One region of the Streptomyces sp. NPDC026515 genome, then DNA from elsewhere that is predicted to be linked to it. Evidence: riboswitches for the same ligand, from Rfam matches in the RefSeq annotation. Region 1 holds a riboswitch; each other region holds the start of a gene.
The links. A riboswitch is a leader RNA that binds a small molecule or an ion and turns the genes downstream of it on or off. The one in region 1 is predicted to bind cyclic di-AMP.
Positions count from the first base shown of each region.

Region 1 (10,395 bases):
GACCACCGGCGAGGACCTCGGGCTCACCCAGGACCTGGTGGACCGGGCGGCCGTCGAGGCCGGGCTGGTCTCTTCGATCCAGGCCGTGTATCCGCTGCTGGACGACGAGGCGGGGGCGCGGCGGCGGCTGGCGGACGCCTTCGCCATCGAGGTCGACGGCATCGGCCTCGACGAGCTGGTCGGCGGCTGCGGGGTGGCCGAGTCGGCGCTGACGGCCCTGGACCGGGCCGGGGTGCCGTACCCGGGGACGCGGGTCGCGGTGCAGGGGCTGGGCACGATGGGCGGGGCGACGGCGCGCTTCCTCGCCCGCGCGGGGCTCACCGTGGTGGCCGTCGCCGACGTCAAGGGCACGATCGCCAACCCGGCGGGCCTGGACGTCGAGACGCTGCTGCGGGCGCGGGACACGTACGGCACCGTCGACCGCGCGGTGCTGCGCCCGGGCGATCTCGAACTGCCGGGCGACGCGTGGCTGTGCGCCGACGCGGAGGTGCTGGTGCCGGCCGCGGTGTCGTACACCGTCGACGCGTCCAACGAGCACCTGGTGACGGCCCGCTGGATCGTGGAGGCGGCCAACATGCCGGTGCTGCCCGAGGCGGAGGAGCGGCTCACGGCGCGCGGGGTGACCGTGCTGCCGGACGTGGTGGTCAACTCGGGCACCAACGCCTGGTGGTGGTGGACCCTGTTCGGCGACATCGGTCCGGAGGCCGACGAGGCGTTCGCCCACACCCGCCGCTCGATGCGGGCCCTGGTGGAGCTGATGCTGGACCGCGCGGAGTCCGACGGCACGACCCCGCGCACCGCGGCCCACGCCCTGGTGAGCGACCGGCTGCCGGTGATCGCGGAGCGGTTCGGCTGGTACCGGTGAGGGGCCGGCCGCCCGGCGGCACCGCGCCTAGGGTCGCGCGTCCCGGGTGAGGACGACGGCGTAGCGGCACTCCGCGTCGGTGGTGTTGGCGAAGACCCGCTCGGCGGGCGGCCCGAGTTCGACGGTGTCGCCGGCACCGAGTTCATGGACCGTGTCGCCGTCGTGGAAGGTCAGGCGGCCGTCGAGGACCCAGACGAGCTGCCGTACGAAGGCGAAGGCGGCCGCCGGGTAGGGCACCCGGGCGCCGGCGGGCAGGCGGATCTCGGCGATCTCCGCCGGGAACCGCGGTCCGGTGATCTGGCGGCGGCGGTAACCGGTGCCGGGGTCGCACCACTCGGCGGCGTCGGCGTCACGCCGCACTCCCGCGGTGTCGGCCGCGGTGTCCTGCGTGCCCTCGGCGAGGGCCAGCAGGGAGGCGACGCTCAGCTGGAAGGCGGCGGACAGCTTGCCGAGGACCACGGCGGTGGGGCTGCTCTCGCCGCGTTCGATCCGGCTGATCATCGCCGGGGAGACACCGGAGGCGTCCGCGAGCTGCGCCAGCGTCCAGCGGCGGCGCTCCCGCTCGGTGCGGACCCGGGCCGCGATCCGTGCCGCCAGGGAGTCCGTCGACGGATCTACTATGTTGGACATGAATCCAATATACGAGAGAGGCCGGACGGTGACGGTCCGCCCGGCGCACCCCGGTGACGCGGAGGCTGTTCGCGCGATCCGCAACGACGCGATCGAGCATTCGACCGCACTGTGGACCTCGGCCCCCCAGTCCTCCGCCGAGGGAGCGGCCTGGCTCGCCGCCCATCTGGCGCGCGGCTCGGCGTTCGTGGCCGAAGTGGCGGGCGAGGTGGCCGGGTTCGCGGTCTACGGCCCGTGGCGAGAGCTGGACGGCTACCGGCACACGGTGGAGGACTCCGTCTACGTCCGCGAGGGACGCCACGGGCTCGGCATCGGTTCCGCGCTGCTGGGCGCCCTCGTCACCGCGGCGCGCGAGGCCGGCCACCACGTCATGATCGCCGGCATCGAGGCGGAGAACACCGCGTCCGTCCGGCTGCACCAGCGGTTCGGGTTCGAGCACGCGGGCACCGTCCGGGAGGTGGGCGTCAAGTTCGGCCGCCGGCTGGACCTCACGCTCATGCGGCTGCCGCTGGACCGGGACGGCAACGCGCGCGGGGGGAGGACCGATTAGGGTGACCGCGTGGCGAGAGTGCGGTTGAGCGTGGCCGAGCGGCGTGAGGAACTGCTGCGGGCGGCCATCGAGCAGATCGAGGCGCGAGGCGTGGCGGCGGTACGGATCGCCGATGTCGCCTCGGCCCTCGGCGTGAGCAACGCACTGGTGCTGTACCACTTCTCGACGAAGGAGAAGCTGGTCGCCGCCGCCTTCGCCTACGCCGCCGAGGGCGACCTGGCGCATCTGCGCAAGCTGCTGGGGCGCCGTACGTCGGCGTCACGGCGGCTGCGCTCGGCGGTGCGCTGGTACGCGCCGACCGGACAGGCCAAGGGCTGGCGGCTGTGGATCGAGGGCTGGGCGGCGGCACTGCGCGAACCCGCCCTGCGCGACGTCGCCAAGGAGCTGGACCAGCAGTGGAAGGCGGCGATCGCCGAGGTCATCACCGAGGGGGTGGCCGCCGGTGAGTTCCGCTGCCCCGACCCCGCGGCCGCGGCGCTGCGGCTGACCGCACTGCTCGACGGGCTCGCCGTCCAGCTGACCTCCTACCCGGGCGCCCTGTCACGCTCCCGGGCGCAGGAGTGGGTCGACGAGGCGCTGGCGCGCGAACTGGGGCTGTCCGAGGAATGGTGAGGGGCGGCTCGCCAGGATGCCGCCCCTCACCGCCGCCACAGCCTCAAGCCACGGAGGCGATCCGCATCTTGATGTCGTCCGGGGAGAGCGCCCCCTTGGCCGTCACGTGGTCGCCCGACGACTCGCCGCGCAGCCGTCGTCCTATCCACGGCACCAGGTACTCACGGGCCCAGTGCACGTCGTCGCGGCGGACCTCCAGGGTGCCGCGCGGCGGCAGCGGCGGCCACGGCTGGTCCGGGTCGGCCGGCACGTCGACGCCGAGCACCTGCCCGGCCCGCAGCGCCACCCGTGTGTGCCCCTCGGGCGACAGGTGCAGCCGGTCGCCGTCCCAGGCCCGCCGGTCCTGCACGGTCTTCAGGGACCACAGGTCGAGGACCGGACAGCCGTACCGGTCGGCGACGGCGCGGACATGGCCGTTGTAGGTGGCGATCTTGCCGCGCAGATGCTTGAGGACGGGCACCCCCCGGGTGTCGAACCCGGTGGTCACCAGAACCGTGCCGACGGCCTCGGTCAGTTGGGCCACTGCCCGCTCGAACCGCTCGGCCACCTCGTCGGGGTCGGTGCCGGGGCGGATGATGTCGTTGCCGCCGGCGCAGAAGGAGATCAGGTCGGGGGCGAGTGCCAGGGCCTGCGGCACCTGGTCCGCCACGATCTGGTCGAGCAGTTTCCCGCGCACCGCGAGGTTGGTGTACTCGAAGTCGCCCTCGGGCCGCCGGTCCGACAGCAGGACCGCGAACCGGTCCGCCCAGCCGACGAACGCCCCGTCGGGGCCGGGGTCGCCGACGCCCTCGGTGAAGCTGTCCCCCACCGCCACGTACGACCCGATCACTGATGCATTGTCACTCTTCGAATCGTCTGCCACGTCGGGCCATGATTCACCTTGGCCTGTGACCTACGCGACCGTAATAAAGGGTTGACGAGCGGTGAGATAAGACACTTGTAAATACTCGGCCAAGCCCGGAATAAGGCTCTGAGCAGGGGCGTTGAAGCGTCGATCGCCCGAAGGCCGGACCCGGGGATCGAGGGTCCGGCCTTCGGGGTGCGTGTCGGATCAGCGGGGTCGACGGGTCAGCCGACGACCACGCCCTTCAGACGGAGGAAGCCGACCGGGTCGATGTCTGAGCCGTAGTAGGGGCTGGTCCGGATCTCGAAGTGCAGGTGCGGACCTGTGACGTTGCCGGTGGCGCCGGAGAGGCCGATCTGCTGGCCCGCGGTCACGGTCTGGCCGACCGAGACGGAGAGCGCGGAGAGGTGGCCGTACTGCGCGTAGTAGCCGTCGGCGAGCCTGATGACGACCTGGTTGCCGTAGGCACCGCCCCAGCCCGCCGTGACGACCGTGCCCTCGCCGACCGCCTTGACCGGGGTGCCGGTCGGGACCACGAAGTCGACGCCGGTGTGGTAACCGCTGGACCACATGCTGCCGGCCACGTGGTAACCGGTGCCGATGGTGCCGCCGCTCACCGGGAGGGTGAAACCGGAGACGGCCGTCGTGGAGGTGTCCGAGGATTCCGGGGAGGACGCCGCGTCCGAGGAGGGGGCGGAGGACCGCGAAGGAGACCGCGTCTCGGACCGGGAGTCCGGGCCGGAGGTGTCCGGGGCGGTGTGCCGGCCGCCGAGCGTGAGCTTGAGACCGGGGTGGATCAGCGAGGGGTTGTCGCCGACCGCCTGCCGGTTGTCGGCGTAGAGCCGGGGCCAGCCGCCGTCGACGTTGTGCTCGCGGGCGATCTTCGAGAGGTAGTCGCCGGACACCACCGTGTAGACGCGGTGCGCGGAATTCCCGGTGCCGGATTCCCGGACGGCGGAATCCCGGACGGCGGACTTCCGGACGGCCGTCTTCTCGACGGCCGTCTTCTCGACGGCCGGAAGCGACTGCGTGGCCTTTCCGGAAACGGTGTGCACGGTGGCCGCGTGGGCGCCGGTGGCTCCCATGAGCGGCAGGGCCAGCGCGGCGCCACCGGTTCCGGCCACGGCCATCGAGCGGGTGAGACGCTGGGACTTGGGGCGGCGGTGCTTACCCTTCGCGGGCATGACGCATTCCTCTCCGGCGCCTGCGAGGTGAGCTGTCGGGTTCGGGCTGGAGCTGCCCGGCCACGCGGGAAGACGTGGCTACACCCCTAGCCGTCCCGGGAACCGGAACAGGCGGTCATACCTGGTGGGTCCCCCGCTCCTGCCGGGCACGGGTGAGTGTGTGTGGGGAACTCCGGGCGGCGGCAGGATTCGGCGTTCCGTCCGGTTGCGTGGAACGTAAGCGAGTAGGACGCGTATAAACAAGCATCAAATTCCCTCTGTCCGGATTTCGCTTGATCCGTTACGGGAATTCCTGGTCACCCTCCGTTAATTCCGGCTTTTCACGCCTTTCCAATCCCCTTGGCACGCACGGGAATTACGTGGACATGACGCGCGACGGACGGTCACGAATATGACGCTCCTCACGCGCGTCACACCACGCCCTTTTATTCCAGAACCAGTTGGAATGAATGTTTCAATTCGGACAAAGACGTCATATGCGACGGAGACGGATAACTGCCGCATCCAGGTCGCCGCGCAGCTCCGTGCGCAGCCCGTGATGCAACAGGACGGCACCTCGGTGCACTTCGCCCGTTTCGCGGCATTCGTACGATGCTGTCGGGTCGAGCCCCCGCAGCCGCAGCGCCGGCATCGGCTCGCCGTAACTCTGCGCCTGGAGCCAGGCGAGGACCACGGTCTCGTCGCCGAGCGTGTACTGCACGGCGCTGAGCCCGCCGGCCGGCGGCCGCAGCCGGTACTGGTCCCCGCGCTGCACCAGGGGCCGGATGTCCTTGTAGAGCGCCACCCAACGGCCGGCTTCGGCCAGCTCCTCCTCGGTCCACCGGGAGAGGTCGCCCCCGACGCCGAGAGCCCCGGCCATGGAGCTCACGAAGCGGAAACGCAGGCTGCTGACCCGGCCGTTGAGCTGGTGGTTCGGGCTGTCGGTCACCCAGGCGGACATCACCCGGGCGGGGTGGATCTGGCTGAACCCGTGCTGGATGGCGAGCCGGTCCAGCGGGTCGGTGTTGTCGGAGGTCCACACCTCGTCGGTACGGCTCATGATGCCGAGGTCGATCCGGCCGCCACCGCCGGAGCAGGACTCGATGGCCACGTCGGGGTGGGCCGCCCGGATCCGGTCGAGCAGGGCGTACAGCCCGCGGACGTGGTCGACCCACAGGCGCTGCGGGTAGGGCTCGCCGGGCCAGCCCGCGTCGGTGAAGCAGCGGTTGAAGTCCCACTTGACGTAGTCGATCGGGGCGCTGGACAGCAGGGTGTCGAGCCGCTCCCAGAGGTACTCCTGGACGTCCTCGCGGGCGAGGTTGAGGACGAGCTGATTGCGGAGTTCGGTCCGCTTTCGCCCCTTTTGGTGCTGCACCCAGTCGGGGTGCGCGCGGTACAGGTCGCTGTCCGCGTTCACCATCTCGGGCTCGACCCAGATGCCGAACTGCATGCCGAGGGCGTGCACGTGGTCGGCGAGGGGTTTGAGGCCCTTGGGAAAGCGGTCCGGGTTCGGCGTCCAGTCGCCGAGGCCCGCGCGGTCGCTGGTGCGGGCGCCGAACCAGCCGTCGTCGACCACGAACAGCTCGACGCCGATCGCGGCGGCCCGCCGGGCGAGGGTGGCCTGCTGCTCCTCGGAGATGTCGAAGGTGGTGGCCTCCCAGGAGTTGAACAGCACCGGCCGGTCCCGGTCGGCGTCGGGGATGACGTACGCCCGCTGGTAGGCGTGCCAGGCGCGGCTGGCCCCGCCGAAACCGCCGTCGGTCCACAGGCCCGCGAAGACCGGGCTGGTGTACGACTCGCCCCCGGCCAGCATCAGCAGGCCCGAGTCGTCGTATCCGGCGCCGCCGGTGATCTGCACGCGCGCGTCGGGGAGCTGCGCGACCGCGATGCGCCAGGAGCCGGACCAGCCGAGGGCGCAGCCCCAGACCTCGCCGCGCTCCTCGGTGGCGTCGGTGTCGAGGGCGACCCAGGGCAGGTGCTGGTGACCGGTGTGGCCGCGGCGGCTGCCTATCACCTTCTCGCCGTAGGTGAGCGGGGCGCTGGTGAGGCGCGACTCGGCGGCCCAGCGGCCGTGCAGCTGGGACAGGCGCCAGCCCTCACGGTCGGGCAGCGTCCAGGCGGCGGGATCGGCCCGCAGCAGCTCCAGGCGCGCGTCCCCCTGGTTGTCGACGGTCACCCAGCGCTCGACGACGTCGCCGCGCATCCGGTAGTGCAGGGTGATGAGGATCCGGCCGTCCCTGAAGCGCAGCCGGAGCTCCTGGCCGGCCGCGTCCCCCTCCGTCTCGTACGACTCGAAGGTCCACTCGGTGCCGCGGCGCTCCTCGGTGCGCACGGACAGCGCGGGGCGGACGAAACGCGGGCCGCCCTCGACCGGGTACTCCTCACGGCCGTCCAGCGGGGACTCGAAGGGCCAGTAACCGGGCAGCGCCCGGGTGCTGAGCTCCTCGGCGTCGGCGAGCCCGATCTTCGGGCCCCAGTGGAGGTGGAGCAGTTCGTCGTCCTCCGTGAGGTGCAGCGCGTAACTGCTGCCCGGGCCCGACAGGAGCCATGTACGACCGTTTTCGGCGATGTCCACCACGAGAAACCTCACACAGGTGCCAACAGATCCGCTCAAGCACCAACATCATCAAGGCCACGGGGCCCGGAGGCAACGCCTGTGGACAACTCATTGCCCGTGGAAACCGATGTCGTATGGTCGATCCAGTGCCCGTCGACGAGCAGCGCCGACGGGGCCGGCCGGGAGGAGCCCCCGTGACGCAGCAGGTCCCGTCGACCGAGCCCGAGCTGGCCGGTGTGCGCAACTTCCGTGACGTGGGCGGCCTGCCGACCGTGGACGGGCGCCGGGTGCGGCACGGTGTGCTGTTCCGCAGCGGACATCTGGCACACGCGACGGCGCAGGACGCGGAGTTCCTCGCCTCCCTCGGCCTGCACACGATCTTCGACTTCCGCAACGCGGCCGACCAGAAGCTGGAGGGCCCGGACGTCGATCTGCCCGGCGTGCGGAACCTGAACCTGCCGCTGACCGACCCGGCGCACGGCGCCGAGTTCTGGACGATGGTGCGCGAGGGCGACACCGAGCAGCTGCGCGGGCTGCTGGGCGACGGCAAGGCCGCGAACCGGATGATCAGCTCGTACCGCACGATCGTCAGGGACCGCACCGACGAGCACTCGCGGGTGCTGCACGGGCTCGCCGAGGACAGCGTGCCGGCGCTGATGCACTGCGCGGCCGGCAAGGACCGGGCGGGCGTCTCCATAGCGGTGACGCTCCTCGCGCTGGGCGTGGAGCGGGACGCGATCCTCGCCGACTACCTGGAGTCCAACGCCAAGCACCGCCGCTACAAGGTGCGGCGCAGCGGCGGCGGGGACGGCGCGTACAGCCCCGAGGTGATGGAGCTGCTGAGTCCGCTCTTCGAGGCCCGCGCGGAGTATCTGACGGCGGCCTTCGAGAGCATCGACGAGGCGTGGGGCGATGCCGACACGTACCTGGAGCAGGGTCTGAAGCTCGCTCCGCAGACCCGGGAGCGGCTGCGCGCCCGCCTCCTGGACTGACGCCCGGGCGAGCGGGGAGCGTTCAGCCCTTGCCGCCCACGGCGAACAGCAGGTAGAGGAAGGCGGCGAAGACGTGCCCGACGGCGATGTAGATGATGAGCCGGACCCACAGGGCGCGGGGGAACTTCTCCTCGATGTTGCTCACAGCAGCTCTCCAGTGATCGGTCCCAGGCACAGCGTGGCCGTGGGACTCTGCAGCAGGGTGTGGACGAACAGCAGCTCGACGCCGTCGTGGTCCTCGGCGGCGAGGCGGTGCGGGGTCAGCGAGTCGAAGTGGGCGCTGTCGCCGGGGGCGAGGACATGGGTGGTGTCGCCCAGGCGCAGCCTCAGCCGCCCGCTCAGGACGTACAGCCATTCCTCGCCGGGATGCACCCGCACGATGTCGCCCTGGGTGCCGTACGGCACCCGGACGCGCAGCGACTGCATCCCGCGGCCGGAGGAGCCGGCCTGCCAGTACGTCCAGCCGCCGGCGCGGGTCGGTTCCATGTCGCCGGCGCGTACGATCGCGTCCCGCTCGGCGACGGTCTCGCCCAGCAGTTCCGAGACCGTCGTACCGTAGACACGGGCGAGTGCGAGCAGCATCGGCAGCGAGGGCTGGCGCTGCCCGGTCTCCAGCCGGGAGAGATGGGCGGCCGACAGTCCGGCGTCGCGGGCCGCGGCCTCCAGGGTGAGACCGGCGCGGCGGCGCAGGGACCGCAGCTGCGGAGCGACGGCGGGCAGGTCCTCGACCGGACCGCCCGCGCGCTCGTCCTCGGAGGCGTTCATGCCTCCATTCAGCCAAAGATTTGCCTCCGCGGCAATTTTCTTGCCTCAGAGACAAAAAGCTAGCGGTTGGCCACCGCCTGCTTGACGAGGGTCTTGCCGAAGTCCCACATCAGGCCGCCGCCGCTGTGCGCGTCGTCCATGACGTCCGTGAAGGCGGCCACGAAGCGGTCCGCGTCGGCCTCGTCGACGATCAGCGGCGGGATGAGCTTGATGACCTCCAGATGATCGCCGGAGACCTGGGTGAGGATCCGGTGCCGTTGCAGCAGCGGTACGACGACCATCTGCGCGAACAGGCCCTTGCGGGCGGCCTGGAGCATGGTCCAGCGGCTGCGGAGCTTCAGCGAGCTGGGCCTGCCGAACTCGATGCCGATCATCAGGCCCCGGCCGCGGACGTCGGCGAGCAGCTCGTACTTGTCGACCAGTCCGGCGAGCCGGGACCTGAGCAGCTCCCCCACCGACCGGGAGTTCGCGACGATCTGGTCGTTCTCCATGACGGACAGGACGGCGAGTCCGGCGGCCATCGCCTGGGCGTTGGCGCCGAAGCTCGCCGAGTGGACCAGGACGCGGTCCATGGACGAGTAGACCTTCTTGAAGATCCAGTCCTTGCCGAGGGTCGCGCCTACCGGGACGTAGCCGCCGGACAGCGCCTTGGCCACGCACACCAGGTCCGGCTCGACGCCGTCCTCGTGCTGGTAGGCGTAGAAGTCGCCGGTACGGCCGAGGCCGGTCTGGACCTCGTCGGCGATCAGCAGCGCCTTGTGCCTGTGCAGCAGCTCCTGGGCTCCGCGCAGGTAGCCGGGTGGCGCCTCGTGCACGCCCTTGCCCTGGATCGGTTCGACGATCAGGGCGGCGACGTCGCCCTTCCGCAGCTCACGCGCCAGGGCGTCGAGGTCACCGAGGGGCACGGCCGTGTCGGGCAGCAACGGGGCGAAGCCGTCCCGGAAGCCGTCCTCGCCGTTGACCGACAGCGAGCCGGTGGTCAGGCCGTGGAAGGCGTGGTCGCAGTAGAGGACACGGGGTCTGCCGGTGGCGAAGCGGGCGAACTTCAGAGCGGTCTCGACCGCCTCGGTGCCGCTGTTGCCGAAGAACACCCGGTCCAGGTGGGGGCTGTGGGCCAGGAGCCGCTCGGCGAGCAGCCCGGGCAGCGGCTGGCAGTCGAAGCGGGTGAGGTCGGCCAGCTGCGCGTCCAGGACGTCGTGCAGGGCCTTGCGGACGACGGGGTGGTGGCGTCCCAGGCCCATCACCCCGAACCCGGCGAGCATGTCCAGGTAGTCGTTGCCGTCCTCGTCCCAGAAGTGGGCGCCCTCGGCCCGCTCGTAGACCTTGTCGAACCCGATGGTGTGCAGCATGCGCGGCAGCTGGTGGTTCAGGTACCTGGCATGCAGCTCGTACCGCTCACCGCCACGCTCGGCCAGCA
Region 1 is NZ_JBVHQD010000004.1:322,110-332,504, reverse strand. It holds gene ACZ4O3_RS09920 (glutamate dehydrogenase) at 1-865, shown strand, start outside; gene ACZ4O3_RS09915 (helix-turn-helix domain-containing protein) at 893-1,495, opposite strand; gene ACZ4O3_RS09910 (GNAT family N-acetyltransferase) at 1,494-2,045, shown strand; gene ACZ4O3_RS09905 (TetR/AcrR family transcriptional regulator) at 2,055-2,657, shown strand; gene ACZ4O3_RS09900 (SGNH/GDSL hydrolase family protein) at 2,701-3,486, opposite strand; gene ACZ4O3_RS09895 (M23 family metallopeptidase) at 3,726-4,685, opposite strand; cyclic di-AMP (ydaO/yuaA leader) riboswitch at 4,690-4,850, opposite strand; gene ACZ4O3_RS09890 (alpha-galactosidase) at 5,158-7,242, opposite strand; gene ACZ4O3_RS09885 (tyrosine-protein phosphatase) at 7,416-8,213, shown strand; gene ACZ4O3_RS09880 (DUF6126 family protein) at 8,236-8,358, opposite strand; gene ACZ4O3_RS09875 (helix-turn-helix domain-containing protein) at 8,355-8,978, opposite strand; gene ACZ4O3_RS09870 (aspartate aminotransferase family protein) at 9,038-10,395, opposite strand, start outside.

Region 2 (10,395 bases), on a different contig from region 1:
GAGGAGCTCCCCGAGACCGTCTGAGCGCCACCGCACCCGCACGAACGAGGCCGCGCCACCCCTGCCAGGGCGGCGCGGCCTCGCCGTTCCCGCCGCGCGGCGGGAAACCGAGCCGCCTCGGCCGCCTTTTGCGAACGGGGCGTTTATGCGGAACCCGGCCGCGCACCGGGCGCGGTTAATTCCCCGCCGGGCACGGCGATAACACGCTCCGGAAATTCCGGGCGCGCGCGAGATAAAGGCGGCGGAGTCCGGCCGAGGGCGTCGGAAATACTGCTCCACCGAATAACATCTCTTTGTATACGGCGCCCGTGTTAATGCCGCAGGCCCGACATGTTTACGGGATGTTGCGAAGTCCTCACACCGGCCGACCGGTCCGTGCCGCCGGAAAAGCGCGGCCGGTGGGAGACCGTGGACCGCTCGGCGTGCAGCGCGGTGATCGCCCGCGCGCGTTCGCCGTCGCCGCGTGTCACCGCGTCCACGATGGCGCCGTGCTCGGCCCAGGACTCCACGGGGTTGGCGGGTGAGTCGACGACGTACATCCAGGCGATCTTGTGCCGCAGCTGGGTGAGCGTCGAGGTCAGGGCGTGGCTGCCGGTGGCCTGGGCGAGCGTCTCGTGGAACCAGCCGCCCAGGGAGCGCAGGTCCTCGCTGCCACCCCTGCGGGCGCGTTCCTGGCCCAGCCTGACCAGTCCGCGGAGCACCTTGAGGTGGGCCTCGGTGCGGCGCTGGGCGGCCCGGGAGGCGCCGAGCGGCTCCAGGAGCAGGCGCATCTCCAGCAGGTCGGCGGCCTCCTGCTCGGTCGGTTCCGCCACGCACGCGCCCGCGTGCCGGCGCGTCACGACGAAGCCCTCGGCCTCCAGGGTGCGCAGGGCCTCGCGGACGGGGACGCGCGAGACACCGTAGCGGCGGGCCAGGAGTTCCTCGGTGAGCCGGCTGCCGCGCTCGTAGACACCCGCGACGATGTCGTCCCGGATCGCCGTGCATACCGAGTGCGCCGGAATACGCATGTCCGACCTCCGCCTTAATCCCCGTGAAACGCCGCCGAGTGGCGTCCGTTCCGTGACTCTATTGCAATGAGCGGGAATTTCCGACGGCGGCCCTGAATCCATGCATATTTTTTGGACATCGGGTTCACGAAAACGACGAAAGCCCCGGCTCGGGAGCCGGGGCTTCGGCACACTCGCCGCGTGACGTCACACGGTCGTCGCCGCGTTCGGGTCAGACGTCGACACCGTGCTTGCGGAGGTAGGAGACCGGGTCGACGTCCGAGCCGTACTCCGGGGTCGTGCGGGCCTCGAAGTGGAGGTGCGGGCCGGTCACGTTGCCGGTCGCGCCGGAGAGGCCGATCCGCTCGCCCGGGGTGACCTTCTGCCCCACCGAGACTCCTATCGACGACAGGTGGCCGTACTGGGTGTACATGCCGTCGGCCATCTTGATGACGATCTGGTTGCCGTACGAGCCGCCCCAGCCGGTGGAGACGACCGTGCCGGTACCGACCGCGTGCACCACCGTGCCGGTGGCGGCGTGGAAGTCGATGCCGGTGTGGGCGCCGGAGGACCACAGGGAGCCGCCGGTCCGGTAGCCGGTGGAGACGTACGAGTCGGAGATCGGCGCGACGAAGGCGTTGAGACGCTTGCGCTCGGCCTCCCGCGCGGCACGCACCTCGGCCTCGCGCTCCTTCTTGGCCTTGGCTGCCGCCTTCTTGCGCGCGGCCTCCTCGGCCGCCTTGCGCTCGGCGGCCGCCGTCTGCGCGGCTGCCTGGGCGTCGATCTGCTCGGCGACCGAGTCGCTGACCGTGATCACCGGAGTGAGGCCGGTCTGCTCGACCGAGTTCTCCGCGGCGAGCGCCGGGGCTGCCGAGACGGTGCCGATGACACCTGTGGTGGTGAGGGCCGCGATACCGGCGGCCTGCGCGGTGGTGCGCTTCACCCGGCCGGGACGACGGTGCTTCCCGGAGGCGCACATGAACGCCATGTAGAGGCTGGTCCTTTCCTTCCCTCTCGCCTACCGGGTTAGCTGACGGGTTCGGAGCAGGAAGGTCTCCTACGGGCGCCCTCGCGGCTCGCGCGGGCGTCCGATTCACCCCAGGGACTGCATGGGTCCCCGGCTCCCCTGGCTCGCGCCGTACGGGGACTCGGCGATGACTGTCCGGTGCCGCGGGCGCGGCTCGGTGCCTGGCGGACAGTCCGGAAGAACCTATGAGGGCGTCCCCGCAATCCTCAAACGGATCGCGGTTTTTGTCGCGCATCCCACAGGGCAGACAGGCAACCTCCGCCTCAATTCGGACATTTCAGAGCCCTGGTGACCCGAGGGTCACCAGGGCTCCGGGCGCGCGCGTGCCGCTACTCCGCGGCGACGACCGTCACTTCGCCGATGCCGAGGGCCTCGACGGGCTCCTTGATCTGCGCCGCGTCGCCGACCAGGACCGTCACCAGGTGGTCGACCGGGAAGGCGCTCACGACCGCCGCGGTGGCCTCCACGGTGCCGGTGGCGGCCAGTTGCCGGTAGAGGGTGGCCTGGAAGTCGTCCGGCAGATGCTGCTCGACCTGGTCGGCCAGGGTGCCGGCGACGGCCGCCGCCGTCTCGTACTTGAGCGGCGCCACGCCGACCAGGTTCTGCACGGCGACGTCACGCTCGGCGTCCGTGAGGCCCCCGGAGGCGAGGGTGCGCAGCACCGTCCACAGGTCCTGGAGCGCCGGGCCGGTGTTCGGGGTGTCCACGGAGCCGCTGATGGCGAGCATCGAGGCGCCGCTGCCGTCGGGAGCGGAGCGCAGCACCTGCCCGAAGGCACGGACGCCGTAGGTGTAGCCCTTCTCCTCGCGCAGGACGCGGTCCAGGCGGGAGGTGAGGGTGCCGCCCAGGCAGTAGGTGCCGAGCACCTGGGCGGGCCAGACACGGTCGTGCCGGTCGGCGCCGACGCGGCCGATGAGCAGCTGCGTCTGGACGGCCCCGGGGCGGTCCACGATGACGACACGGCCGGTGTCGTCCGCGGTGACCGGGGGCACCGGCCGGGGCTGGGCGGCCGTGCCGCGCCAGGCGCCCAGGGTCTCGCCGAGCAGTTCGTCCAGGTCGATGCCGGTCAGGTCGCCGACGATGACCGCGGTGGCGGTGGCGGGCCGCACATGCCGGTCGTAGAAGGCGCGTACGGCGGCCGCGTCGATCTTCTCGACGGTGTCCTCGGTGCCCTGGCGCGGCCGGGACATCCGCGCGGCCGACGGGAAGAGCTCCTTGTAGAGCTGCTTGGCGGCCCGGCGGCTGGGGTTGGCCAGCTCGTGCGGGATCTCGTCGAGGCGGTTGCGGACCAGCCGCTCGACCTCGCTGTCGGCGAAGGCGGGTGCCCGGAGCGCGTCGGAGAGCAGCCCGAGGCCCTTGCCCAGACGGGAGGCCGGGACCTCCAGGCTGAGCCGGACGCCCGGGTGGTCGGCGTGCGCGTCGAGGGTGGCGCCGGCCCGCTCCAGCTCGGCGGCGTACTCCTCGGCGGAGTGCTTGTCGGTGCCCTCGGAGAAGGCGCGCGCCATGATCGTGGCGACGCCGTCCAGGCCGGCCGGCTCGGCGTCCAGGGGTGCGTCCAGGAGCACCTCCACGGCGACGACCTGCTGTCCGGGGCGGTGGCAGCGCAGCACGGTGAGCCCGTTGTCCAGGGTGGAGCGCTCGGGGGCCGGGAAGGCCCAGGGCCGGGCCTCGCCGGCCTGGGGCTGCGGGTGGAAGTCCATGGTGGCGAGCTCGCTCACTTCGCCGCCTCCTCGTTGTTGTCGCCGGCTTCGACCGTGGCCTCGGCCTCGGGGTCCTCGGGTACGTCGGCGTCCTCGACCGTCTCGGGGGACTTGGGCTCGTAGACGAGCACCGCGCGGTTCTCGGGCCGCAGGCGGGCCTTGGCGACCTCCTGGACCTCCTCCGGGGTCACCGTGAGGACGCGCTGGACGGCGGTCAGGGCGAGCTGCGGGTCGCCGAACAGGACGGCGAACCGGCACAGTTCGTCGGCGCGGCCGGCGACGGTGCCCAGCCGGTCCAGCCACTCGCGCTCCAACTGGGCCTGGGCGCGTTCCATCTCCTCGGGCGTGGGGCCCTCCTCCGCGAAGCGGGCCAGCTCCTCGTCGATGGCGGCCTCGATGACCGGGACCTCGACGTCACCGGAGGTCTTCACGTCCAGCCAGCCCAGGGAGGGCGCACCGGCCAGGCGCAGCAGCCCGAAGCCGGCGGCGACGGCCGTACGGTCGCGCCGTACGAGGCGGTTGTACAGACGCGAGGACTCGCCGCCGCCGAGGACGGTGAGAGCCAGGTCGGCCGCGTCGGAGACGCGCGTGCCGTCCTCCGGGAGCCGGTAGGCGGCCATCAACGCGCGCGCGGGCACCTCCTCCACGACGACCTCGCGCAGCTGCTCGCCCATGATGTCGGGCAGCGAGCCGTCACGCGGGGCGGGCTTGCCGTCGTGCGCCTGGATGGAGCCGAAGTACTTCTCGATCCAGGCGAGGGTCTCCTGGGGGTCGATGTCGCCGACCACCGAGAGCACCGCGTTGTTGGGCGCGTAGTAGGTACGGAAGAACGCCCGCGCGTCCTCCAGGGTGGCCGCGTCCAGGTCCGCCATCGAGCCGATCGGCGTGTGGTGGTAGGGGTGGCCCTCCGGGTAGGCGAGCGCGGTGAGCTTCTCGAAGGCGGTGCCGTAGGGGACGTTGTCGTAGCGCTGGCGGCGCTCGTTCTTGACGACGTCCCGCTGGTTCTCCATCGACTCGTCGTCGAGGGCGGCGAGCAGCGAGCCCATGCGGTCGGCCTCCAGCCAGAGGGCGAGCTCCAGCTGGTGGGCGGGCATGGTCTCGAAGTAGTTGGTGCGCTCGAAGCTGGTGGTGCCGTTGAGCGAGCCGCCGGCGCCCTGTACGAGCTCGAAGTGGCCGTTGCCCTTCACCTGGGCGGAGCCCTGGAACATCAAGTGCTCGAAAAGGTGAGCCAGGCCGGTACGTCCCTTGACTTCGTGCCGGGAACCGACGTCGTACCAGAGGCAGACCGCCGCGACCGGGGTCAGGTGGTCCTCGGAGAGCACCACGCGCAGACCGTTGGCCAAGCGGTGCTCGGTCGCTGTCAGGCCTCCGGAGCCTGTCTCGGCCGTGGTCGTGTGACCCATGGGCATGTACGTCCCTTCACTCGCGTCACTCACTCGCGGAAGCCGTCTCGAACCGCGGTTTTTCTGCCAGTCCTGCCACTGTATGCAAGCGTGCCGGAACCCGGCGAAGTTCCCGCACCACGTACGCCCACAGCGGATCGCGTAGCCTGCGTCCGACCCGCTCCCGAAAGCCTCCGTGGCACCGGGGCGGGCCGCGGAGACCGGGTCCTGGCCCGGGTTGTCAGTACCGCGGTCCACAATGGTCAGCGTCAGATCCCGTTCACGCATGAGCAAGGAGCCGGCAGCGATGGCCCGCCGCAGCACGAAGACCCCGCCGCCCGACGACTCGTACGAGGAGAGGATCCTCGACATCGACGTCGTGGACGAGATGCGCGGCTCCTACCTCGAGTACGCGTACTCGGTCATCTACTCGCGCGCCCTGCCGGACGCCCGCGACGGCCTGAAGCCGGTGCACCGCCGGATCGTCTACCAGATGAACGAGATGGGCCTGCGCCCCGAGCGCGGCTACGTGAAGTGCGCGCGCGTGGTCGGCGAGGTGATGGGCAAGCTGCACCCGCACGGCGACGCGTCGATCTACGACGCGCTGGTGCGCATGGCCCAGCCGTTCTCGATGCGTGTCCCGCTGGTCGACGGCCACGGCAACTTCGGCTCCCTGGGCAACGACGACCCGCCGGCCGCCATGCGGTACACCGAGTGCCGGATGGCCGAGGCGACCAGCCTGATGACCGAGTCGATCGACGAGGACACGGTCGATTTCACGCCGAACTACGACGGGCAGGAGCAGGAGCCGGTGGCGCTGCCCGCCGCGTTCCCGAACCTGCTGGTCAACGGCTCGTCGGGAATCGCGGTCGGCATGGCCACGAACATGCCGCCGCACAACCTCGGCGAGGTCATCTCGGCCGCCCGGCATCTGATCCGGTACCCGAACGCGGACCTGGACACGCTGATGAAGCACGTCCCGGGCCCCGATCTGCCCACCGGCGGCCGCATCGTCGGCCTGGAGGGCGTGCGGGACGCGTACGAGACGGGCCGCGGCACCTTCAAGATCCGCGCCACGGTGGCGGTGGAGACGGTCACCGCCCGCCGCAAGGGCCTGGTCATCACCGAACTGCCCTTCACGGTCGGCCCCGAGAAGGTCATCGCCAAGATCAAGGACCTGGTCAACTCCAAGAAGCTGCAGGGCATCGCCGACGTCAAGGACCTCACCGACCGCGAGCACGGGCTGCGTCTGGTCGTCGAGATCAAGAACGGCTTCGTGCCCGAGGCGGTCCTGGAGCAGCTCTACAAGCTGACGCCGATGGAGGAGTCCTTCGGCATCAACAACGTCGCCCTGGTGGACGGCCAGCCGCTCACGCTCGGCCTGAAGGAACTGCTCGAGGTCTACCTCGACCACCGCTTCAACGTGGTCCGCCGCCGCAGCGAGTTCCGCCGCACCAAGCGCCGCGACCGCCTCCACCTGGTCGAGGGCCTGCTCACGGCCCTGGTCGACATCGACGAGGTCATCCGGCTGATCCGCTCCAGCGACAACAGCGCGGAGGCCAAGCAGCGCCTGATGGAGCGCTTCTCGCTCTCCGAGATCCAGACGCAGTACATCCTGGACACCCCCCTGCGGCGCCTGACCAGGTACGACCGCATCGAGTTGGAGGCGGAGAAGGAGAAGCTCACCGCGGAGATCGCCGAGCTGACCCGGATCCTGGAGTCGGACGCGGAGCTGCGCAAGCTGGTCTCGGCCGAACTGGCCGCGGTGGCGAAGAAGTTCGGCACCGAGCGGCGCACGGTCCTGCTGGAGGCATCGGGTGTCCCGGCGAGCGTGGTGCCGCTCCAGGTGGCCGACGACCCGTGCCGGGTGCTGCTCTCCTCGACGGGCCTGCTGGCGCGCACGACGAACGGCGAGCCGTTCCCGGAGGACGCCGACGGCAAGCGGGCCAAGCACGACGTGATCGTGTCGGCGGTGCCGGCGACCGCCCGTGGCGAGATCGGCGCGGTGACCTCGTCCGGCCGTCTGCTCCGCGTCAACGTGGTCGACCTGCCCCAGCTCCCGGAGACGGCGAGCGCGCCGACCCTCGCGGGCGGCGCGCCCCTGTCCGAGTTCCTCTCCCTGGTGGACGGCGAGACGGTGGTCTGCCTGATCACGCTGGACGAGTCCTCCCCGGGTCTCGCCCTCGGCACCGAGCAGGGCGTGGTCAAGCGCGTGGTCCCCGACTACCCGTCCAACAAGGACGAGTTGGAGGTCATCACCCTCAAGGAGGGCGACCGGATCGTCGGCGCGGTGGAGCTGCGCACCGGTGAGGAGGACCTGGTGTTCATCGCCGACGACGCGCAGCTGCTGCGCTACCAGGCCTCCCAGGTGCGCCCGCAGGGCCGTCCGGCGGGCGGTATGGCGGGCATCAAGCTGACCGAGGGCGCGAAGGTCATCTCCTTCACGGCGGTGGACCCGGCGGCCGACGCGGTGGTCTTCACGGTGGCCGGCTCCCGCGGCACGCTCGACGACTCGGTGCAGACGACGGCCAAGCTGACCCCGTTCGACCAGTACCCGCGCAAGGGCCGCGCCACCGGCGGGGTGCGCTGCCAGCGGTTCCTGAAGGGCGAGGACTGCCTGGCCTTCGCCTGGGCGGGGCCGGTCCCGGCGAAGGCGGCCCAGAAGAACGGGACGCCGGCCGAACTCCCGGAGATCGACCCGCGCCGGGACGGCTCGGGCGTGTCCCTGCCGAAGACGGTGTCGGTGGTGGCGGGCCCGGTCTAGGGCTGGTAGCCCTGCTCAGGGTCTTCCTCCAGGCCCTGTACGTAGCGCAGGACGCCCCACATGCCGTGCTCGTCGGCGTGTGGGGCGTCGTTCGTGCACGCGTCCAGTTCCTTGCGCAGGGCGTCCGCGTCGATGCCGGAGCCGATGAGCACGACCTGGGTCAGCCGCTCCTCGGCGCGCCCCCAGGGCTCCGGGTAGAACCGCAGGAACCGTCCCACGGCGTGCACGGCGTACCGGTTCCCGGTGTCGTACGGCCCGAAGTCGACGTACCCCTTGATCCGGTAGAGCCCCTCGGGCCGGCTGTCGAGGAAGGCCATGAGGCGACGCGGGTCGAGGGGCCGGCCGGAGACGAAGGACAGGCTGTCGTAGCGGTCGTGCAGGTGTCCCGCGTGCTCACCGGCTTCTCGATGCTCCAGGTCGTCGAAGGACAACTGCCCGACGCGCTCCTCGCCGGGCCGGCAGTCGAAGAGGAACTCCGGGTCTACTCGGCCGTAGGTGGCGGGCACGACGGCGGCCCCGTGGTCGCTGAGTGACCGCACGAGGCCGAGGACCCGCTCGCCCCCCTGCTCGGCCCGGTCCAGCTTGTTGACGACGACCAGGTCCGCGAGGGCGAGGTGCCGGTCGATCTCGGGGTGTTTCGCGCGCGTGTCGTCGAACTCGGCGGCGTCCACGACCTCGACGAGACCGCCGTAGACGATGCCGGGGTGCTCGCTGGCGAGCAGCATCCGGACGAGTTCCTCGGGCTCGGCGAGACCGCTCGCCTCGATGACGATCACGTCGATGCCGGTGGCCGGGTCGGCGAGCCGTTCCAGGTACCGGTCCAGTTCGCTGGTGTCGACGGCGCAGCACAAACAGCCGTTGCCGAGCGAGACGGTGGAGTCGCCGAGGGCGCCGGCCACGGCCATCGCGTCGATCTCGATGGCTCCGAAGTCGTTGACGATCGCCCCGATTCGGCTGCCTCCGCTGCGGTGCAGCAGGTGGTTGAGGAGCGTGGTCTTCCCGGAGCCCAGGAATCCGGCGAGCACGACGACCGGGATCTGCTGGGGGCTGCGGTGGTGCTCCAACGGGGGCCTCTTCCGTGCGGGCGGGGGTGTGGGCCGCTCCAGGATAGGAAACGACCCGCCGCAGGGGCCCACCGAGCCGCGGCCGTCACCCCCGGCTCCGGATCCGCGTACCGTGCCACCGTACGGATGATCCTCGAGTCCGCCGCCTGTTCCAGGATGTCGGCGCTCCAGCCGACCGCGCGGGCCGCCGCGAACGTCGGGGCGAACATCTCCCGGGGCAGACCGCAGAGTTCCATGACCACGCCCGCGTAGACCTCGACGTCGGCGTGGGAGCGTGTCACCGATGCCTTCCGGCGCCGTCCGGTCGTCGGCGGCTGGACACCCGTCATCCCCACGGACCGGTGGACCGGCGTCGAGGCGCCTACGGCCGGCTGCCGCGCCGCACGACGGCCGACTCCCCGCGCGTCCGCTACGCGCTGGTCGTGCCGACCGACGCCCTGTGGCACGCGCGCCGCGTTCCGGCCCGCGTCCGGAGACTGGTACGGATCGACCTGTACGGGGTGGCGGACGACGGTGAGGTCCACCTCCACCTCGTCCGCCCCGCCGGCCACCGGCACTCCTCTGCCGATCCACGGCGCCGGTGGACGGGACGGTGAACCGCGGACGAATTCTGTTCCCGCGTTCGGTCAGGGAGCGGTCGGCGGCCCCGTGGTGGCCTTCCGGCGCGCTTAGGATCAACGGCGCCTCGTTCGTACGACTGTCTGGAGGCCCTGCGTGCCCGAAGCCGCACGCGAAGCCGATCCTGGTTCCATATCGGCCCCGCCCTCGCCCGGCCCCGTCGGCCGGCGGCGCGCCGTGCTGCTCGCGGGCGGCGCCCTGGTGGCCGCCGGCGCGGTGGGGGCGGTCCTGCTGGCCGCCGGGGGATCCGGCGGCAGCGCCCACCGGAAGACGGCGGCCGACGGTCTGCCGCACACCACCGTCGAGATCGCGACCGCCGGCTGCGGGCGCGGCTGGACCCGCCCCGAGCCCGGCCGCCAGGTCTTCGACCTGCGCAACACCTCCAGCTCGGCGGCCGAGGTGTTTCTCACCGACCCGAGGACCGGCGCCGTCTACGGCGAGGTCGAAGGCCTCGCTCCGGGCACCGAGCGCCCGCTGCGGGTGACTTTGGGCAACGGTTCGTACGCCTTCAAGTGCCTGCCCGACGACGCGGACGCCGTCACCGGGCCGACGGTCCGCCTCACCGGCGCGAAGGTGAGGAGCGGTCCGGCGGCCGTGCCCGTGAGCCAGCAGGACCTCATCCCGCCCACGCTCGCCTACCAGAGGTGGATCCAGGCCCGCACAGTCGAACTGGTGCAGAGGACGGACGCGTTGCGCGACGCCGTCGACCGCGGCGACCTCGCGGCCGCCCGTGCCGCGTGGTTGCCCGCGCATCTGGTGTACGAGCGGATGGGCGCCGCGTACGGCACCTTCGGCGACGCCGACGGTGAGATCGACGGAACCACGGCCGCGCTGTCCGGCGGGGTGCGCGACAA
Region 2 is NZ_JBVHQD010000001.1:135,802-146,196, reverse strand. It holds gene ACZ4O3_RS00615 (HPr family phosphocarrier protein) at 1-24, shown strand, start outside; gene ACZ4O3_RS00610 (GntR family transcriptional regulator) at 312-1,007, opposite strand; gene ACZ4O3_RS00605 (M23 family metallopeptidase) at 1,219-1,974, opposite strand; cyclic di-AMP (ydaO/yuaA leader) riboswitch at 1,987-2,150, opposite strand; gene ACZ4O3_RS00600 (M16 family metallopeptidase) at 2,343-3,731, opposite strand; gene ACZ4O3_RS00595 (M16 family metallopeptidase) at 3,728-5,122, opposite strand; gene ACZ4O3_RS00590 (DNA gyrase/topoisomerase IV subunit A) at 5,403-7,859, shown strand; gene ACZ4O3_RS00585 (CobW family GTP-binding protein) at 7,856-8,923, opposite strand; partial or broken gene ACZ4O3_RS00580 (citrate/2-methylcitrate synthase) at 9,010-9,192, opposite strand; gene ACZ4O3_RS00575 (hypothetical protein) at 9,265-9,519, shown strand; gene ACZ4O3_RS00570 (EfeM/EfeO family lipoprotein) at 9,638-10,395, shown strand, end outside.
Region 2: another riboswitch for cyclic di-AMP. It lies ahead of ACZ4O3_RS00605 (M23 family metallopeptidase); the one in region 1 lies ahead of ACZ4O3_RS09895 (M23 family metallopeptidase).

Region 3 (10,395 bases), on a different contig from region 1:
GCCGCCTGCAGGACTCGCTGGCCGCCGGCGAGCGCGGGCTGCTGGAGACCGGAGTGGAGGAACTCCTGCGCTACGACGGGCCGGTGGAGCTCGCCACCTGGCGGTTCGCCACCGAGCCGCTCGGCATCGGCGGGCAGCGCATCGCGGCAGGCGACCCGGTCCTCGTGGTGCTCGCCGCGGCGGACCGGGACCCGGAGCGGTTCGCGGAGCCGGACACGCTCGACCTGTCCCGGCGGGACAACCAGCACCTCGGATACGGCCACGGCATCCACTACTGTCTCGGCGCCCCGCTCGCCCGCCTGGAAGGGCAGAGCGCGCTCGCCACCCTCCTCACCCGTCTCCCGGATCTGCGACTCGCGGCGGACGAGAGCGAGTTGCGCTGGCGCGGCGGGCTCATCATGCGCGGACTGCGCACGCTCCCCGTGGAGTTCACCCCCGTGGCGCCCTCCACCGGCAAAGATGACCGGCGTTCAACTATGTGATCTTCACGTGATCTGTGCGGCATTAACTTGTGACAAGTGATCGTGTGCCTATACGTTCACCCATCAGTGCGGCGCGTCGGCAGGACCCGTCGCGCCGGTCACCGCTGTCGCTCGAAAGGTTTCCGCATGCTCTCCGGGAACGGTCGTCACCGTCGCCCCCGTCAGGCTCCGGCTCTTCTCGTCGCGGCCGGCGTGACCGGCTCGGCCATCGCCATCCCGCTCCTCGGAGCGGCGAGCGCCAACGCGGCCGACGGCAGCACCTGGGACAGGGTGGCCGAGTGCGAGAGCGGCGGCTCCTGGAGCATGGACGCAGGCACCGGCTACTACGGCGGCCTGCAGATGTCCCAGGACGACTGGGACGAGCACGGCGGCCAGGAGTACGCCAGTACGCCGGACCAGGCGAGCCGTTCGCAGCAGATCGCCGTCGCCGAGAAGATCCTCGCCGACCAGGGCACCAAGCCCTGGCGGACCTGTGCCCTGTTCGCCGGGCTGTCCTCGGACGACGCCTCGGTGAACGTCGACACGGGCCTCGGCGGATCCGGTGACACGTCCGGCTCCTCCGACTCGTCCCCCGGGCTGTCCGATTCGTCCTCTTCATCTGGTTCATCGGATTCATCTGGTTCATCGGATTCCGGCTCGTCCGACTCCTCGCCGGACGCGTCGGGCGCCACGGACCCGGACTCGGCCACCCCGTCCCCGAGTGCGAGCGACGACTCCGGCAAGGGCGCCTCCACCGGCTCCACGAAGACGGACAAGTCGGGATCCAAAGGCTCTGGTGCCTCGAAGGTGAGCGAGAACCCCGTGGTTCCCGAAGCCGACGACTCGGACAATTCGTGGCAGACGGGCAGCTCTTGGGATCTGGTCGACACGGGGGCCGTCGGCAGCAGTGGCAAGCATCGTGGTGGCTCAGCGGACGAAAGCGTGACAAACGGTCAGAGTGCGACGTCTTCCGGACGTCACGCCTCCCCGGGTGCCGGCACCTACACCGTGCGGGACGGCGACACGCTCGCCTCCATCGCCGACTCCCTTGACCTCGACGGCGGATGGCGCGCGCTCTTCGCCGCCAACAAGGCGGACATCGGCACCGACCCGAACCACATCGCCCCCGGTCAGACCCTGAAACTCGGTAGCTAAACGGATTGAAACCGGCGGGAGTTGACGCTTCCACCCGCCCTGTTTCGAAGCCAAATGTCCGCTTTGGTGAAAGTGTGGGATGAGTCTCAGAAGCCCTGATCATCTTTGATATTCGCCGGATCGCCTGTTTACGGTCGAGGCCGCTCGTCACCACGAGCCCCGGCCGTCGCAACGCCGAGTCCTGCCAGCGGCCACCCGGGAACAGTCGTCGCGTCAAGCGCCGTAGGCAGGAGCGGGGGACCCAAGGTAAGTGCCGGGACCGGTGGTTGAGGCTGCCGTGTCCGGCTCGGGGTGAAGCCGCGCACCGTGAGGTGTGCGGCCGGGCAACTCATTCGGCCCGAACCCGACAGCTCACCTCGCAGGCGTCGGTGAGGGGATCCTCCATGCTGTTTTCCGGCAAGGGCAAGCACCGTCGTCCGTCCAAGGCCGCCCGCGTCGCCGCGCTCGCCGGCGTCACCGGTGTCGCCATCGCCGCTCCGCTGATGGCCACCGGCACCGCCTCGGCCGCCACCGCCTCCGAGTGGGACGCCGTCGCCCAGTGCGAGTCCGGTGGCAACTGGGCCATCAACACCGGCAACGGCTACTACGGCGGTCTGCAGTTCTCCGCCTCCACCTGGGCCGCGTACGGCGGCACGCAGTACGCCGCGCAGGCCAACCAGGCCACCAAGGCGCAGCAGATCGAGATCGCCGAGAAGGTTCTCGGCGCGCAGGGCAAGGGTGCCTGGCCGGTCTGCGGCACGGGCCTGTCCGGCGCCGCCCACACCGGCGGCAGCACCAGCTCGTCGAGCAGCAGCACCGCCACCCGCTCGACCGACACCCAGGCCGCCTCCCGCTCCGCCGAGCGTCCGGCCGCCAAGAAGACGGTCACCACCCCGACCGGCAAGAAGGTCAAGAAGGGCGACGGCGAGTACAAGGTCGTCAAGGGCGACACGCTCAGCTCGATCGCCGAGAAGCACAAGGTCAAGGGTGGCTGGCAGGCGCTGTTCAAGCTGAACAAGGACATCGTCGACGACGCCGACTTCATCTACCCGGGCCAGCAGCTGCACCTCAAGTAGGCCCCGGGAGGCGGGCGCCCCGAAGTGGCAGGCGGCGCCCGGCCGAACCACAGCGCTCACACAACCGTGGTCCCCGCGGTGAGGACCACATGAGGGCCACCCCCGTCCCCCACGGCTCCCCGCTCCGGTGCGTCTTCCCCCGTACGCACCGGAGCGGGGTTTGTCTTTGTCCTCGTGCGGCGGTCCTCTCCTTGACCCGCTCTTCTTCCGTTCTTCATCGGACCCCCCTTTGTTCCGTGCATGAACAATGAGTACCGTCTGTGTGTCCACGGGCCGGTCGGTCGGCTGGCTCACGGGCCCGGGACGGTTAGGCTCTAGTCGCAAGGCTGAGCAAGGGCCGACCAGGCCCGCGTGCGCCCGCACAACCAGCGTCACATCCCAAGAAGGAGATGCTCGTGCCGTCCATCGACGTCGTCGTAGCCCGGGAAATCCTGGACTCCCGAGGCAACCCCACGGTCGAGGTCGAGGTCGGCCTCGACGACGGCAGCACGGGTCGTGCCGCCGTTCCCTCCGGCGCCTCCACCGGCGCCTTCGAGGCCATCGAGCTCCGTGACGGCGACCCCAACCGCTACCTCGGCAAGGGCGTCGAGAAGGCCGTCCTCGCCGTGATCGAGCAGATCGGCCCGGAGCTGGTCGGCTACGACGCCACCGAGCAGCGCCTGATCGACCAGGCCATGTTCGACCTGGACGCCACCGACAACAAGGGCTCGCTCGGCGCCAACGCCATCCTCGGCGTCTCCCTCGCCGTCGCGCACGCCGCCTCCGAGGCCAGCGACCTGCCGCTGTTCCGCTACCTGGGCGGCCCGAACGCGCACCTGCTGCCGGTGCCGATGATGAACATCCTCAACGGCGGCTCGCACGCGGACTCCAACGTCGACATCCAGGAGTTCATGATCGCCCCGATCGGCGCGGAGTCCTTCTCCGAGGCGCTGCGCTGGGGTGCCGAGGTCTACCACACCCTGAAGAAGGTCCTGAAGAACAAGGGCCTGTCCACCGGCCTCGGCGACGAGGGCGGCTTCGCCCCGAACCTGGAGTCCAACCGCGCCGCGCTCGACCTCATCCTGGAGGCGATCAAGCAGGCCGGTTACGTCCCCGGTGAGCAGATCGCGCTCGCGCTCGACGTCGCCGCGTCCGAGTTCTACAAGGACGGCAAGTACGAGTTCGAGGGCAAGTCCCGCTCGGCCGCCGAGATGACCGAGTACTACGAGGAGCTCGTCGCCTCCTACCCGCTGGTCTCCATCGAGGACCCGCTGTTCGAGGACGACTGGGCCGGCTGGAAGGTCCTCACCGACAAGCTCGGTGACAAGGTCCAGATCGTCGGCGACGACCTGTTCGTCACCAACCCGGAGCGCCTGGCCCGCGGCATCGAGGACGGCGCCGCCAACGCCCTGCTGGTCAAGGTGAACCAGATCGGTTCGCTCACCGAGACCCTGGACGCCGTCGAGCTGGCCCAGCGCAACGGCTTCAAGTGCATGATGTCCCACCGCTCCGGCGAGACCGAGGACGTCACCATCGCCGACCTCGCCGTCGCCACCAACTGCGGCCAGATCAAGACCGGCGCCCCGGCCCGCTCCGAGCGCGTCGCCAAGTACAACCAGCTGCTGCGCATCGAGGAGATCCTCGACGACGCCGCGGTGTACGCCGGCCGCAGCGCCTTCCCGCGCTTCAAGGGCTGAGCCGTAGGGCCCGTAGAGGGTAAGGCTTAGCCAGTCGTACGTACGTCCCCGTACCCGGTCCCGTACCGTGTCCGGGGACGTACGCACGTATCAGGGAGGCGGGGACATGGCCGCGAAGGACCGGGACCGGTTCTCCACCGCGACCAGGCTGAAGCTGCTCGGCGAGCAGACGGCGGCCCGGGTCTACCGCTCCCAGACCAAGCGGCAGGCCCGCCGCTCCCGGCTCACCAGCCGTGCCGCGCTGCTCGCGATCGTGCTGTGCACGATGGTCGTCGCGCTCGCGTACCCGATGCGGCAGTACGTCTCCCAGCGTGCCGAGATCGCCGACCTGCAACGTCAGCAGAGGCAGGCCCGGCAGCGGGTCGAGCAGCTGCGGGACGTCAAGGCCCGGTGGCAGGACGACTCCTACGCCGAGCAGCAGATCCGGCAGCGGCTGCACTACGTGATGCCGGGCGAGACGGGCTACATCGTGATCGACCCCGCTGCCGCCAAGCAGGCGCACGCCTACCTCGGAGCGGCCGACCGGCCCTGGTACGCGAACGTCTGGGACGGCGTCGACAAGTCCGACGCGTCCGACCAGTGAACCGACAGAAAGCCACGCAGAACACAGTCATGCAAACGCCCCCGCCCTCCACTCCGCGCACCGAGCCGACCGACGCCGACGTCGAGGCCTTCAAGCAGCAGCTCGGGCGGCCGCCGCGCGGGCTGCGGGCGATCGCGCACCGGTGCCCGTGCGGGCAGCCGGACGTCGTGGAGACCGCGCCGCGGCTGCCGGACGGCACGCCGTTCCCGACGCTGTACTACCTGACGTGCCCCAAGGCCGCCTCCGCCATCGGCACCCTGGAGGCCAACGGCGTGATGAAGGAGATGACGGCGCGTCTGGAGAGCGATCCGGAACTGGCGTCGGCGTACCGCGCCGCGCACGAGGACTACATCCGGCGCCGGGACGAGATCGAGGAACTGACGGGGTTTCCGAGCGCCGGCGGGATGCCGGACCGGGTGAAGTGCCTCCATGTGCTGGTGGCGCACTCGCTGGCCGCGGGGCCCGGCGTGAACCCGCTGGGCGACGAGGCGATCGCCATGCTGCCCCAGTGGTGGGCCAAGGGTACGTGCGTGACGCCGGCCAAGGAGGACGACCAGTGACCCGTGTCGCCGCCGTCGACTGCGGTACCAACTCCATCCGGCTGCTCGTCGCCGACGCCGACCCCGAGACCGGTGAACTCGTCGACCTGGACCGGCGGATGGTGATCGTGCGGCTCGGGCAGGGGGTCGACCGGACCGGACGGCTCGCGCCGGAGGCGCTGGAGCGGACCTTCGCAGCCTGCCGGGAGTACGCGGCCGTCATCAAGGAGCACGGGGCGCAGCGGCTGCGGTTCGTGGCGACCTCCGCCTCCCGGGACGCCGAGAACCGGGCCGAGTTCGTACGCGGCGTGCTGGACATCCTCGGCGTCGAGCCGGAGGTCATCACCGGCGACCAGGAGGCCGAGTTCTCCTTCACGGGCGCGACGAAGGAGCTGACGGGGCAAAACCAAGGTGGCGCGGAGCGCCCTTCGACCGAGGGTGGTGGTGGGCGACGGATGGGCGACCTCGCCAAGCCGTTCCTCGTCGTGGACATCGGCGGCGGCTCCACCGAGTTCGTCGTGGGGTCCGAGCGGGTGCGGGCCGCGCGGTCCGTGGACGTCGGCTGCGTCCGGATGACCGAGCGGCACCTGGTGCACGGGGGACAGGTCAGCGACCCGCCGAGCGAGGCGGAGATCGCCGCCATGCGGGCGGACATCGAGCACGCCCTCGACCTCGCGGAGCGGACCGTGCCGCTGCGCGAGGCGCGCACCCTGGTCGGCCTGGCCGGTTCGGTCACCACCCTCTCCGCCATCCACCAGGACCTGCCGGAGTACGACTCCGCCGCCATTCACCACTCCCGCATCCCCTACGCCCGGGTCCGGGAGATCACCGAGCGGCTGCTGGGCTCCACCCACGCCGAGCGGGCCGCCGTCCCGTCCATGCACCCCGGACGTGTCGACGTCATCGGCGCCGGCGCCCTCGTACTCCTGTCGATCATGGAGCGGGTGGGCGCGGCGGAGGTCGTGGTGAGCGAGCACGACATCCTGGACGGCATCGCCTGGTCCATCGCCTGACCCGTCCGAGCGGGCTTCCCGTCACCTCGCCGACCCTTCCGACCTCCTCGGATGAGCGTGCGGGGTGGCGGGTGAGCGCCCCGGACGGCGCGTGACACGCCGTGCCACGACACCCCCGCGGAAAACTTCGTGAAGTTCTTCACAAGGAATTCGGTGCAGGTGGGGGGTCCGGGGGTCCCCATTGGCCCGTTCGGGGGCTCAACGGCCCCGGGCGCGTGCTCAGGAGAGCGTTTCGAGGGTGTTTCCGGAGGTGTTCGTGCGGGTGACATCCGGTGTCTCCGGGGTGCCCCCGGAGGCCCGGAGGAGCAGCTCACACGGCATTGACAACGGGTCGTATCGGAAGTCGGTTCCCGCTGGCGGCCATGACCTGCGTCACGTGGGCGGCGGAGTGTAGCACGACCCCTGGAGAACCTTGTGAAGGGGCGCACGAGCGGCCCCCCTGAGGCGGGTGGATACTCGATGCCATGAGCACCACGGAGCGTCCCAGGATCCTCGTAGTAGGCGGTGGGTACGTAGGCCTGTACGCAGCTCGGCGCATCCTCAAGAAGATGCGCTACGGCGAGGCGACCGTCACGGTCGTCGACCCCCGGTCGTACATGACCTACCAGCCCTTCCTCCCCGAAGCCGCCGCCGGCAGCATCTCTCCTCGGCATGTCGTCGTCCCGCTGCGACGCGTGCTTCCGAAGGCGGAGGTCCTCACCGGCCGGGTCACCACCATCGACCAGGACCGCAAGGTCGCCACGATCGCCCCCCTCGTGGGCGAGGCGTACGAGCTGCCCTTCGACTACCTGGTCATCGCACTCGGCGCGGTCTCCCGCACCTTCCCGATCCCCGGCCTCGCCGAACAGGGCATCGGCATGAAGGGCATCGAGGAGTCCATCGGCCTGCGCAACCACGTCCTGGAGCAGCTGGACAAGGCCGACTCCACGACCGACGAGGAGATCCGCCGCAAGGCGCTCACCTTCGTCTTCATCGGCGGCGGCTTCGCGGGCGCGGAGACCATCGGCGAGGTCGAGGACATGGCCCGCGACGCGGCGAAGTACTACAAGAACGTGTCCCGTGAGGACATGCGCTTCGTCCTCGTCGACGCCGCCGACAAGATCCTCCCCGAGGTCGGCCCCAAGCTCGGCCTGTACGGCAAGGAGCACCTGGAGAGCCGCGGTGTGGAGATCTACCTCTCCACCTCGATGGACTCCTGCGTGGACGGCCACGTCGTGCTGAAGAACGGCCTGGAGGTCGACTCCAACACGATCGTGTGGACCGCCGGCGTCAAGCCGAACCCGGCGCTCGCCCGCTTCGGCCTGCCGCTCGGCCCGCGCGGCCACGTGGACACCGCTCCCACCCTCCAGGTGCAGGGCACCGACTACATCTGGGCCGCGGGCGACAACGCCCAGGTACCGGACGTCGCCGCCCGCAAGGCCGGTGTCGAGAACGCCTGGTGCCCGCCGAACGCGCAGCACGCGCTCCGTCAGGCCAAGGTCCTCGGCGACAACGTGGTCTCCGGCATGCGGGGCTTCCCGCAGAAGGAGTACAGCCACGCCAACAAGGGCGCGGTCGCCGGTCTGGGTCTGCACAAGGGCGTCGCGATGATCGTCCTGGGCAAGACGAAGATCAAGGTCAAGGGCCGTCTGGCCTGGTACATGCACCGTGGCTACCACGGTCTGGCGATGCCGACCTGGAACCGCAAGATCCGCATCTTCGCGGACTGGACGCTGGGCATGTTCCTCAAGCGCGAGGTCGTGTCCCTGGGCGCCATGGAGAACCCCCGCGAGGAGTTCTACGAGGCGGCCAAGCCGGCCCCGGTCGCGGCCCCGAAGACCGAGGAGAAGGCCAAGGCCTCCTAGCCCGAGCCTGCCCGACGGTCTGCCGAGAACCACCCGAAGGACCTCCCGCCATCCGTGGTGCGGGAGGTCCTTCGGCATTCCCGGGCCGCCCGCAACTGCATGGCCGCTACAGCTTCTTTTGCCCAGTCGTAACTCCTTCGCGGGACTGCGATGCTGCCCTCACGGTGTTTACGTGGTAACCGGCATCCGGGATCGTCGTCTTGGAGGTGTACGCCATGGCCGACGCCGCGTCGCGGCTGAGGAGTGTTGCCGAGCAGGTGCTGGGAGTTCCGCTCCCGGTACGGCTGCGGGCCTGGGACGGATCGCAGGCCGGACCGCCGGACGCCCCGGCGATCGTGATCCGCAACCGCCGTGCCCTGCGTTACATGCTGTTCAAGCCGGGGGAACTGGGCCTGGCCCGGGCCTGGGTCGCCGGCGATCTGGACATCGAGGGCGATCTGTACAGCGCCCTCGCGGTGATGTCCGGACTGATCTGGGAGCGCGGGGAGGACAGCCGTACCCTCGCCCAGGCCCTGCGCGACCCCGAGGTGCGGGCCGCCGCCCGGGAGCTGCTCAGGCTCGCCGGACCGCCGCTCCCGCCGGCCCCGCCCCGCGAGGAGGTGCGCAGACGCGGCCATCTGCACACCCGCCGCAGTGACAAGCAGGCCATCAGCCACCACTACGACGTCGGCAACGACTTCTACGAGATCGTCCTCGGGCCCTCGATGGTCTACTCCTGCGCCTACTGGGAGCAGGACGGCACCCTGGAGACCGCCCAGCGCGACAAGCTGGAACTCGTCTGCGGCAAGCTCGGTCTGAGACCCGGTCAGCGGCTGCTCGACGTCGGCTGCGGCTGGGGCTCGATGGCGATCCACGCCGCCCGCGAGCACGGCGTGAGCGTCGTCGGGGTCACCCTCTCCCAGGAACAGGCCGCGTACGCCCGTAAACGGGTCGCTGACGAGGGTCTGACGGACCGGGTGGAGATCAGGGTCCAGGACTACCGGGACGTCAGGGACGGCCCGTACGACGCCATCTCGTCGATCGGGATGGCCGAGCACGTGGGCGCGGAGAAGTACCTGGAGTACGCGCGCAGTCTGTACGCCCTGCTGAAGCCCGGCGGACGGCTGCTCAACCACCAGATCGCGCGGCGCCCGCAGCGCGACGAGACGGCCTACCACGTGGACCGGTTCATCGACGCCTACGTCTTCCCGGACGGGGAACTCGCCCCGATCGGCACCACCGTCACCCAGCTGGAACTGGCCGGGTTCGAGGTGCGGGACGTGGAGTCGATCCGCGAGCACTACGCCCGCACCCTGCGCCGCTGGGTGGTCAACCTGGAGGCCGACTGGGCACGGGCGGTACGGCTCACCAGCCCCGGGCGGGCCCGTGTGTGGCGGCTGTACATGGCCGCCTCCGCGCTCGCCTTCGAGCGCAACCGGATCGGCGTCAACCAGGTGCTGGCGGTCAGGACCCCCGAGTCGGGTGCGTCGGGACTGCCGCTGCGCAGCCGTACCTGGAACCGGTAGGGCCGCCGGACGGCGAAGGGGCCCCGCACGCGTGGTGCGGGGCCCCTTCGCGGCGTCCGCGGCTACTCGGACTTGATCGCCGCGAGCATGTTCAGCCGGGCCGCCCGCCGGGCCGGCCACAGGGCCGCCAGCACGCCGACCACGCCGGCCAGCACCAGGAAGAGCGCCATCCTGGACCAGGGCAGGACCAGTTCGTAGGTCGGCATCCTCGCGCCGACCAGCTGCCCGGCCGCCCAGCCGAAGAACACGCCCAGGCCGAGACCCAGCACCCCGCCGAAGAGCGAGATGACCAGCGACTCCAGACGGACCATCCGCTTGACCGCCTTGCGGTCCAGGCCGATCGCACGGAGCATGCCGATCTCCTGCTGCCGTTCGAAGACCGACATGGCCAGGGTGTTGATGACACCGAGGACCGCGACGATCACCGCCATCGCGAGCAGGCCGTAGACCATGTTCAGGATCAGCGTGAACGCCTTGGCGATGGAGTCGGACAGGTCCTGCTTGTCCTGGACCTTGATCGCCGGGTTCGAGCCGAGGACCTTCTCCAGCCCGTCCTTGGCCGCG
Region 3 is NZ_JBVHQD010000006.1:104,419-114,813, reverse strand. It holds gene ACZ4O3_RS13655 (cytochrome P450 family protein) at 1-482, shown strand, start outside; gene ACZ4O3_RS13650 (transglycosylase family protein) at 609-1,616, shown strand; cyclic di-AMP (ydaO/yuaA leader) riboswitch at 1,825-1,996, shown strand; gene ACZ4O3_RS13645 (transglycosylase family protein) at 2,000-2,671, shown strand; gene eno (phosphopyruvate hydratase) at 3,061-4,347, shown strand; gene ACZ4O3_RS13635 (FtsB family cell division protein) at 4,454-4,930, shown strand; gene ACZ4O3_RS13630 (DUF501 domain-containing protein) at 4,960-5,490, shown strand; gene ACZ4O3_RS13625 (Ppx/GppA phosphatase family protein) at 5,487-6,482, shown strand; gene ACZ4O3_RS13620 (NAD(P)/FAD-dependent oxidoreductase) at 6,947-8,326, shown strand; gene ACZ4O3_RS13615 (cyclopropane-fatty-acyl-phospholipid synthase family protein) at 8,542-9,831, shown strand; gene ACZ4O3_RS13610 (ABC transporter permease) at 9,894-10,395, opposite strand, start outside.
Region 3: another riboswitch for cyclic di-AMP. It lies ahead of ACZ4O3_RS13645 (transglycosylase family protein); the one in region 1 lies ahead of ACZ4O3_RS09895 (M23 family metallopeptidase).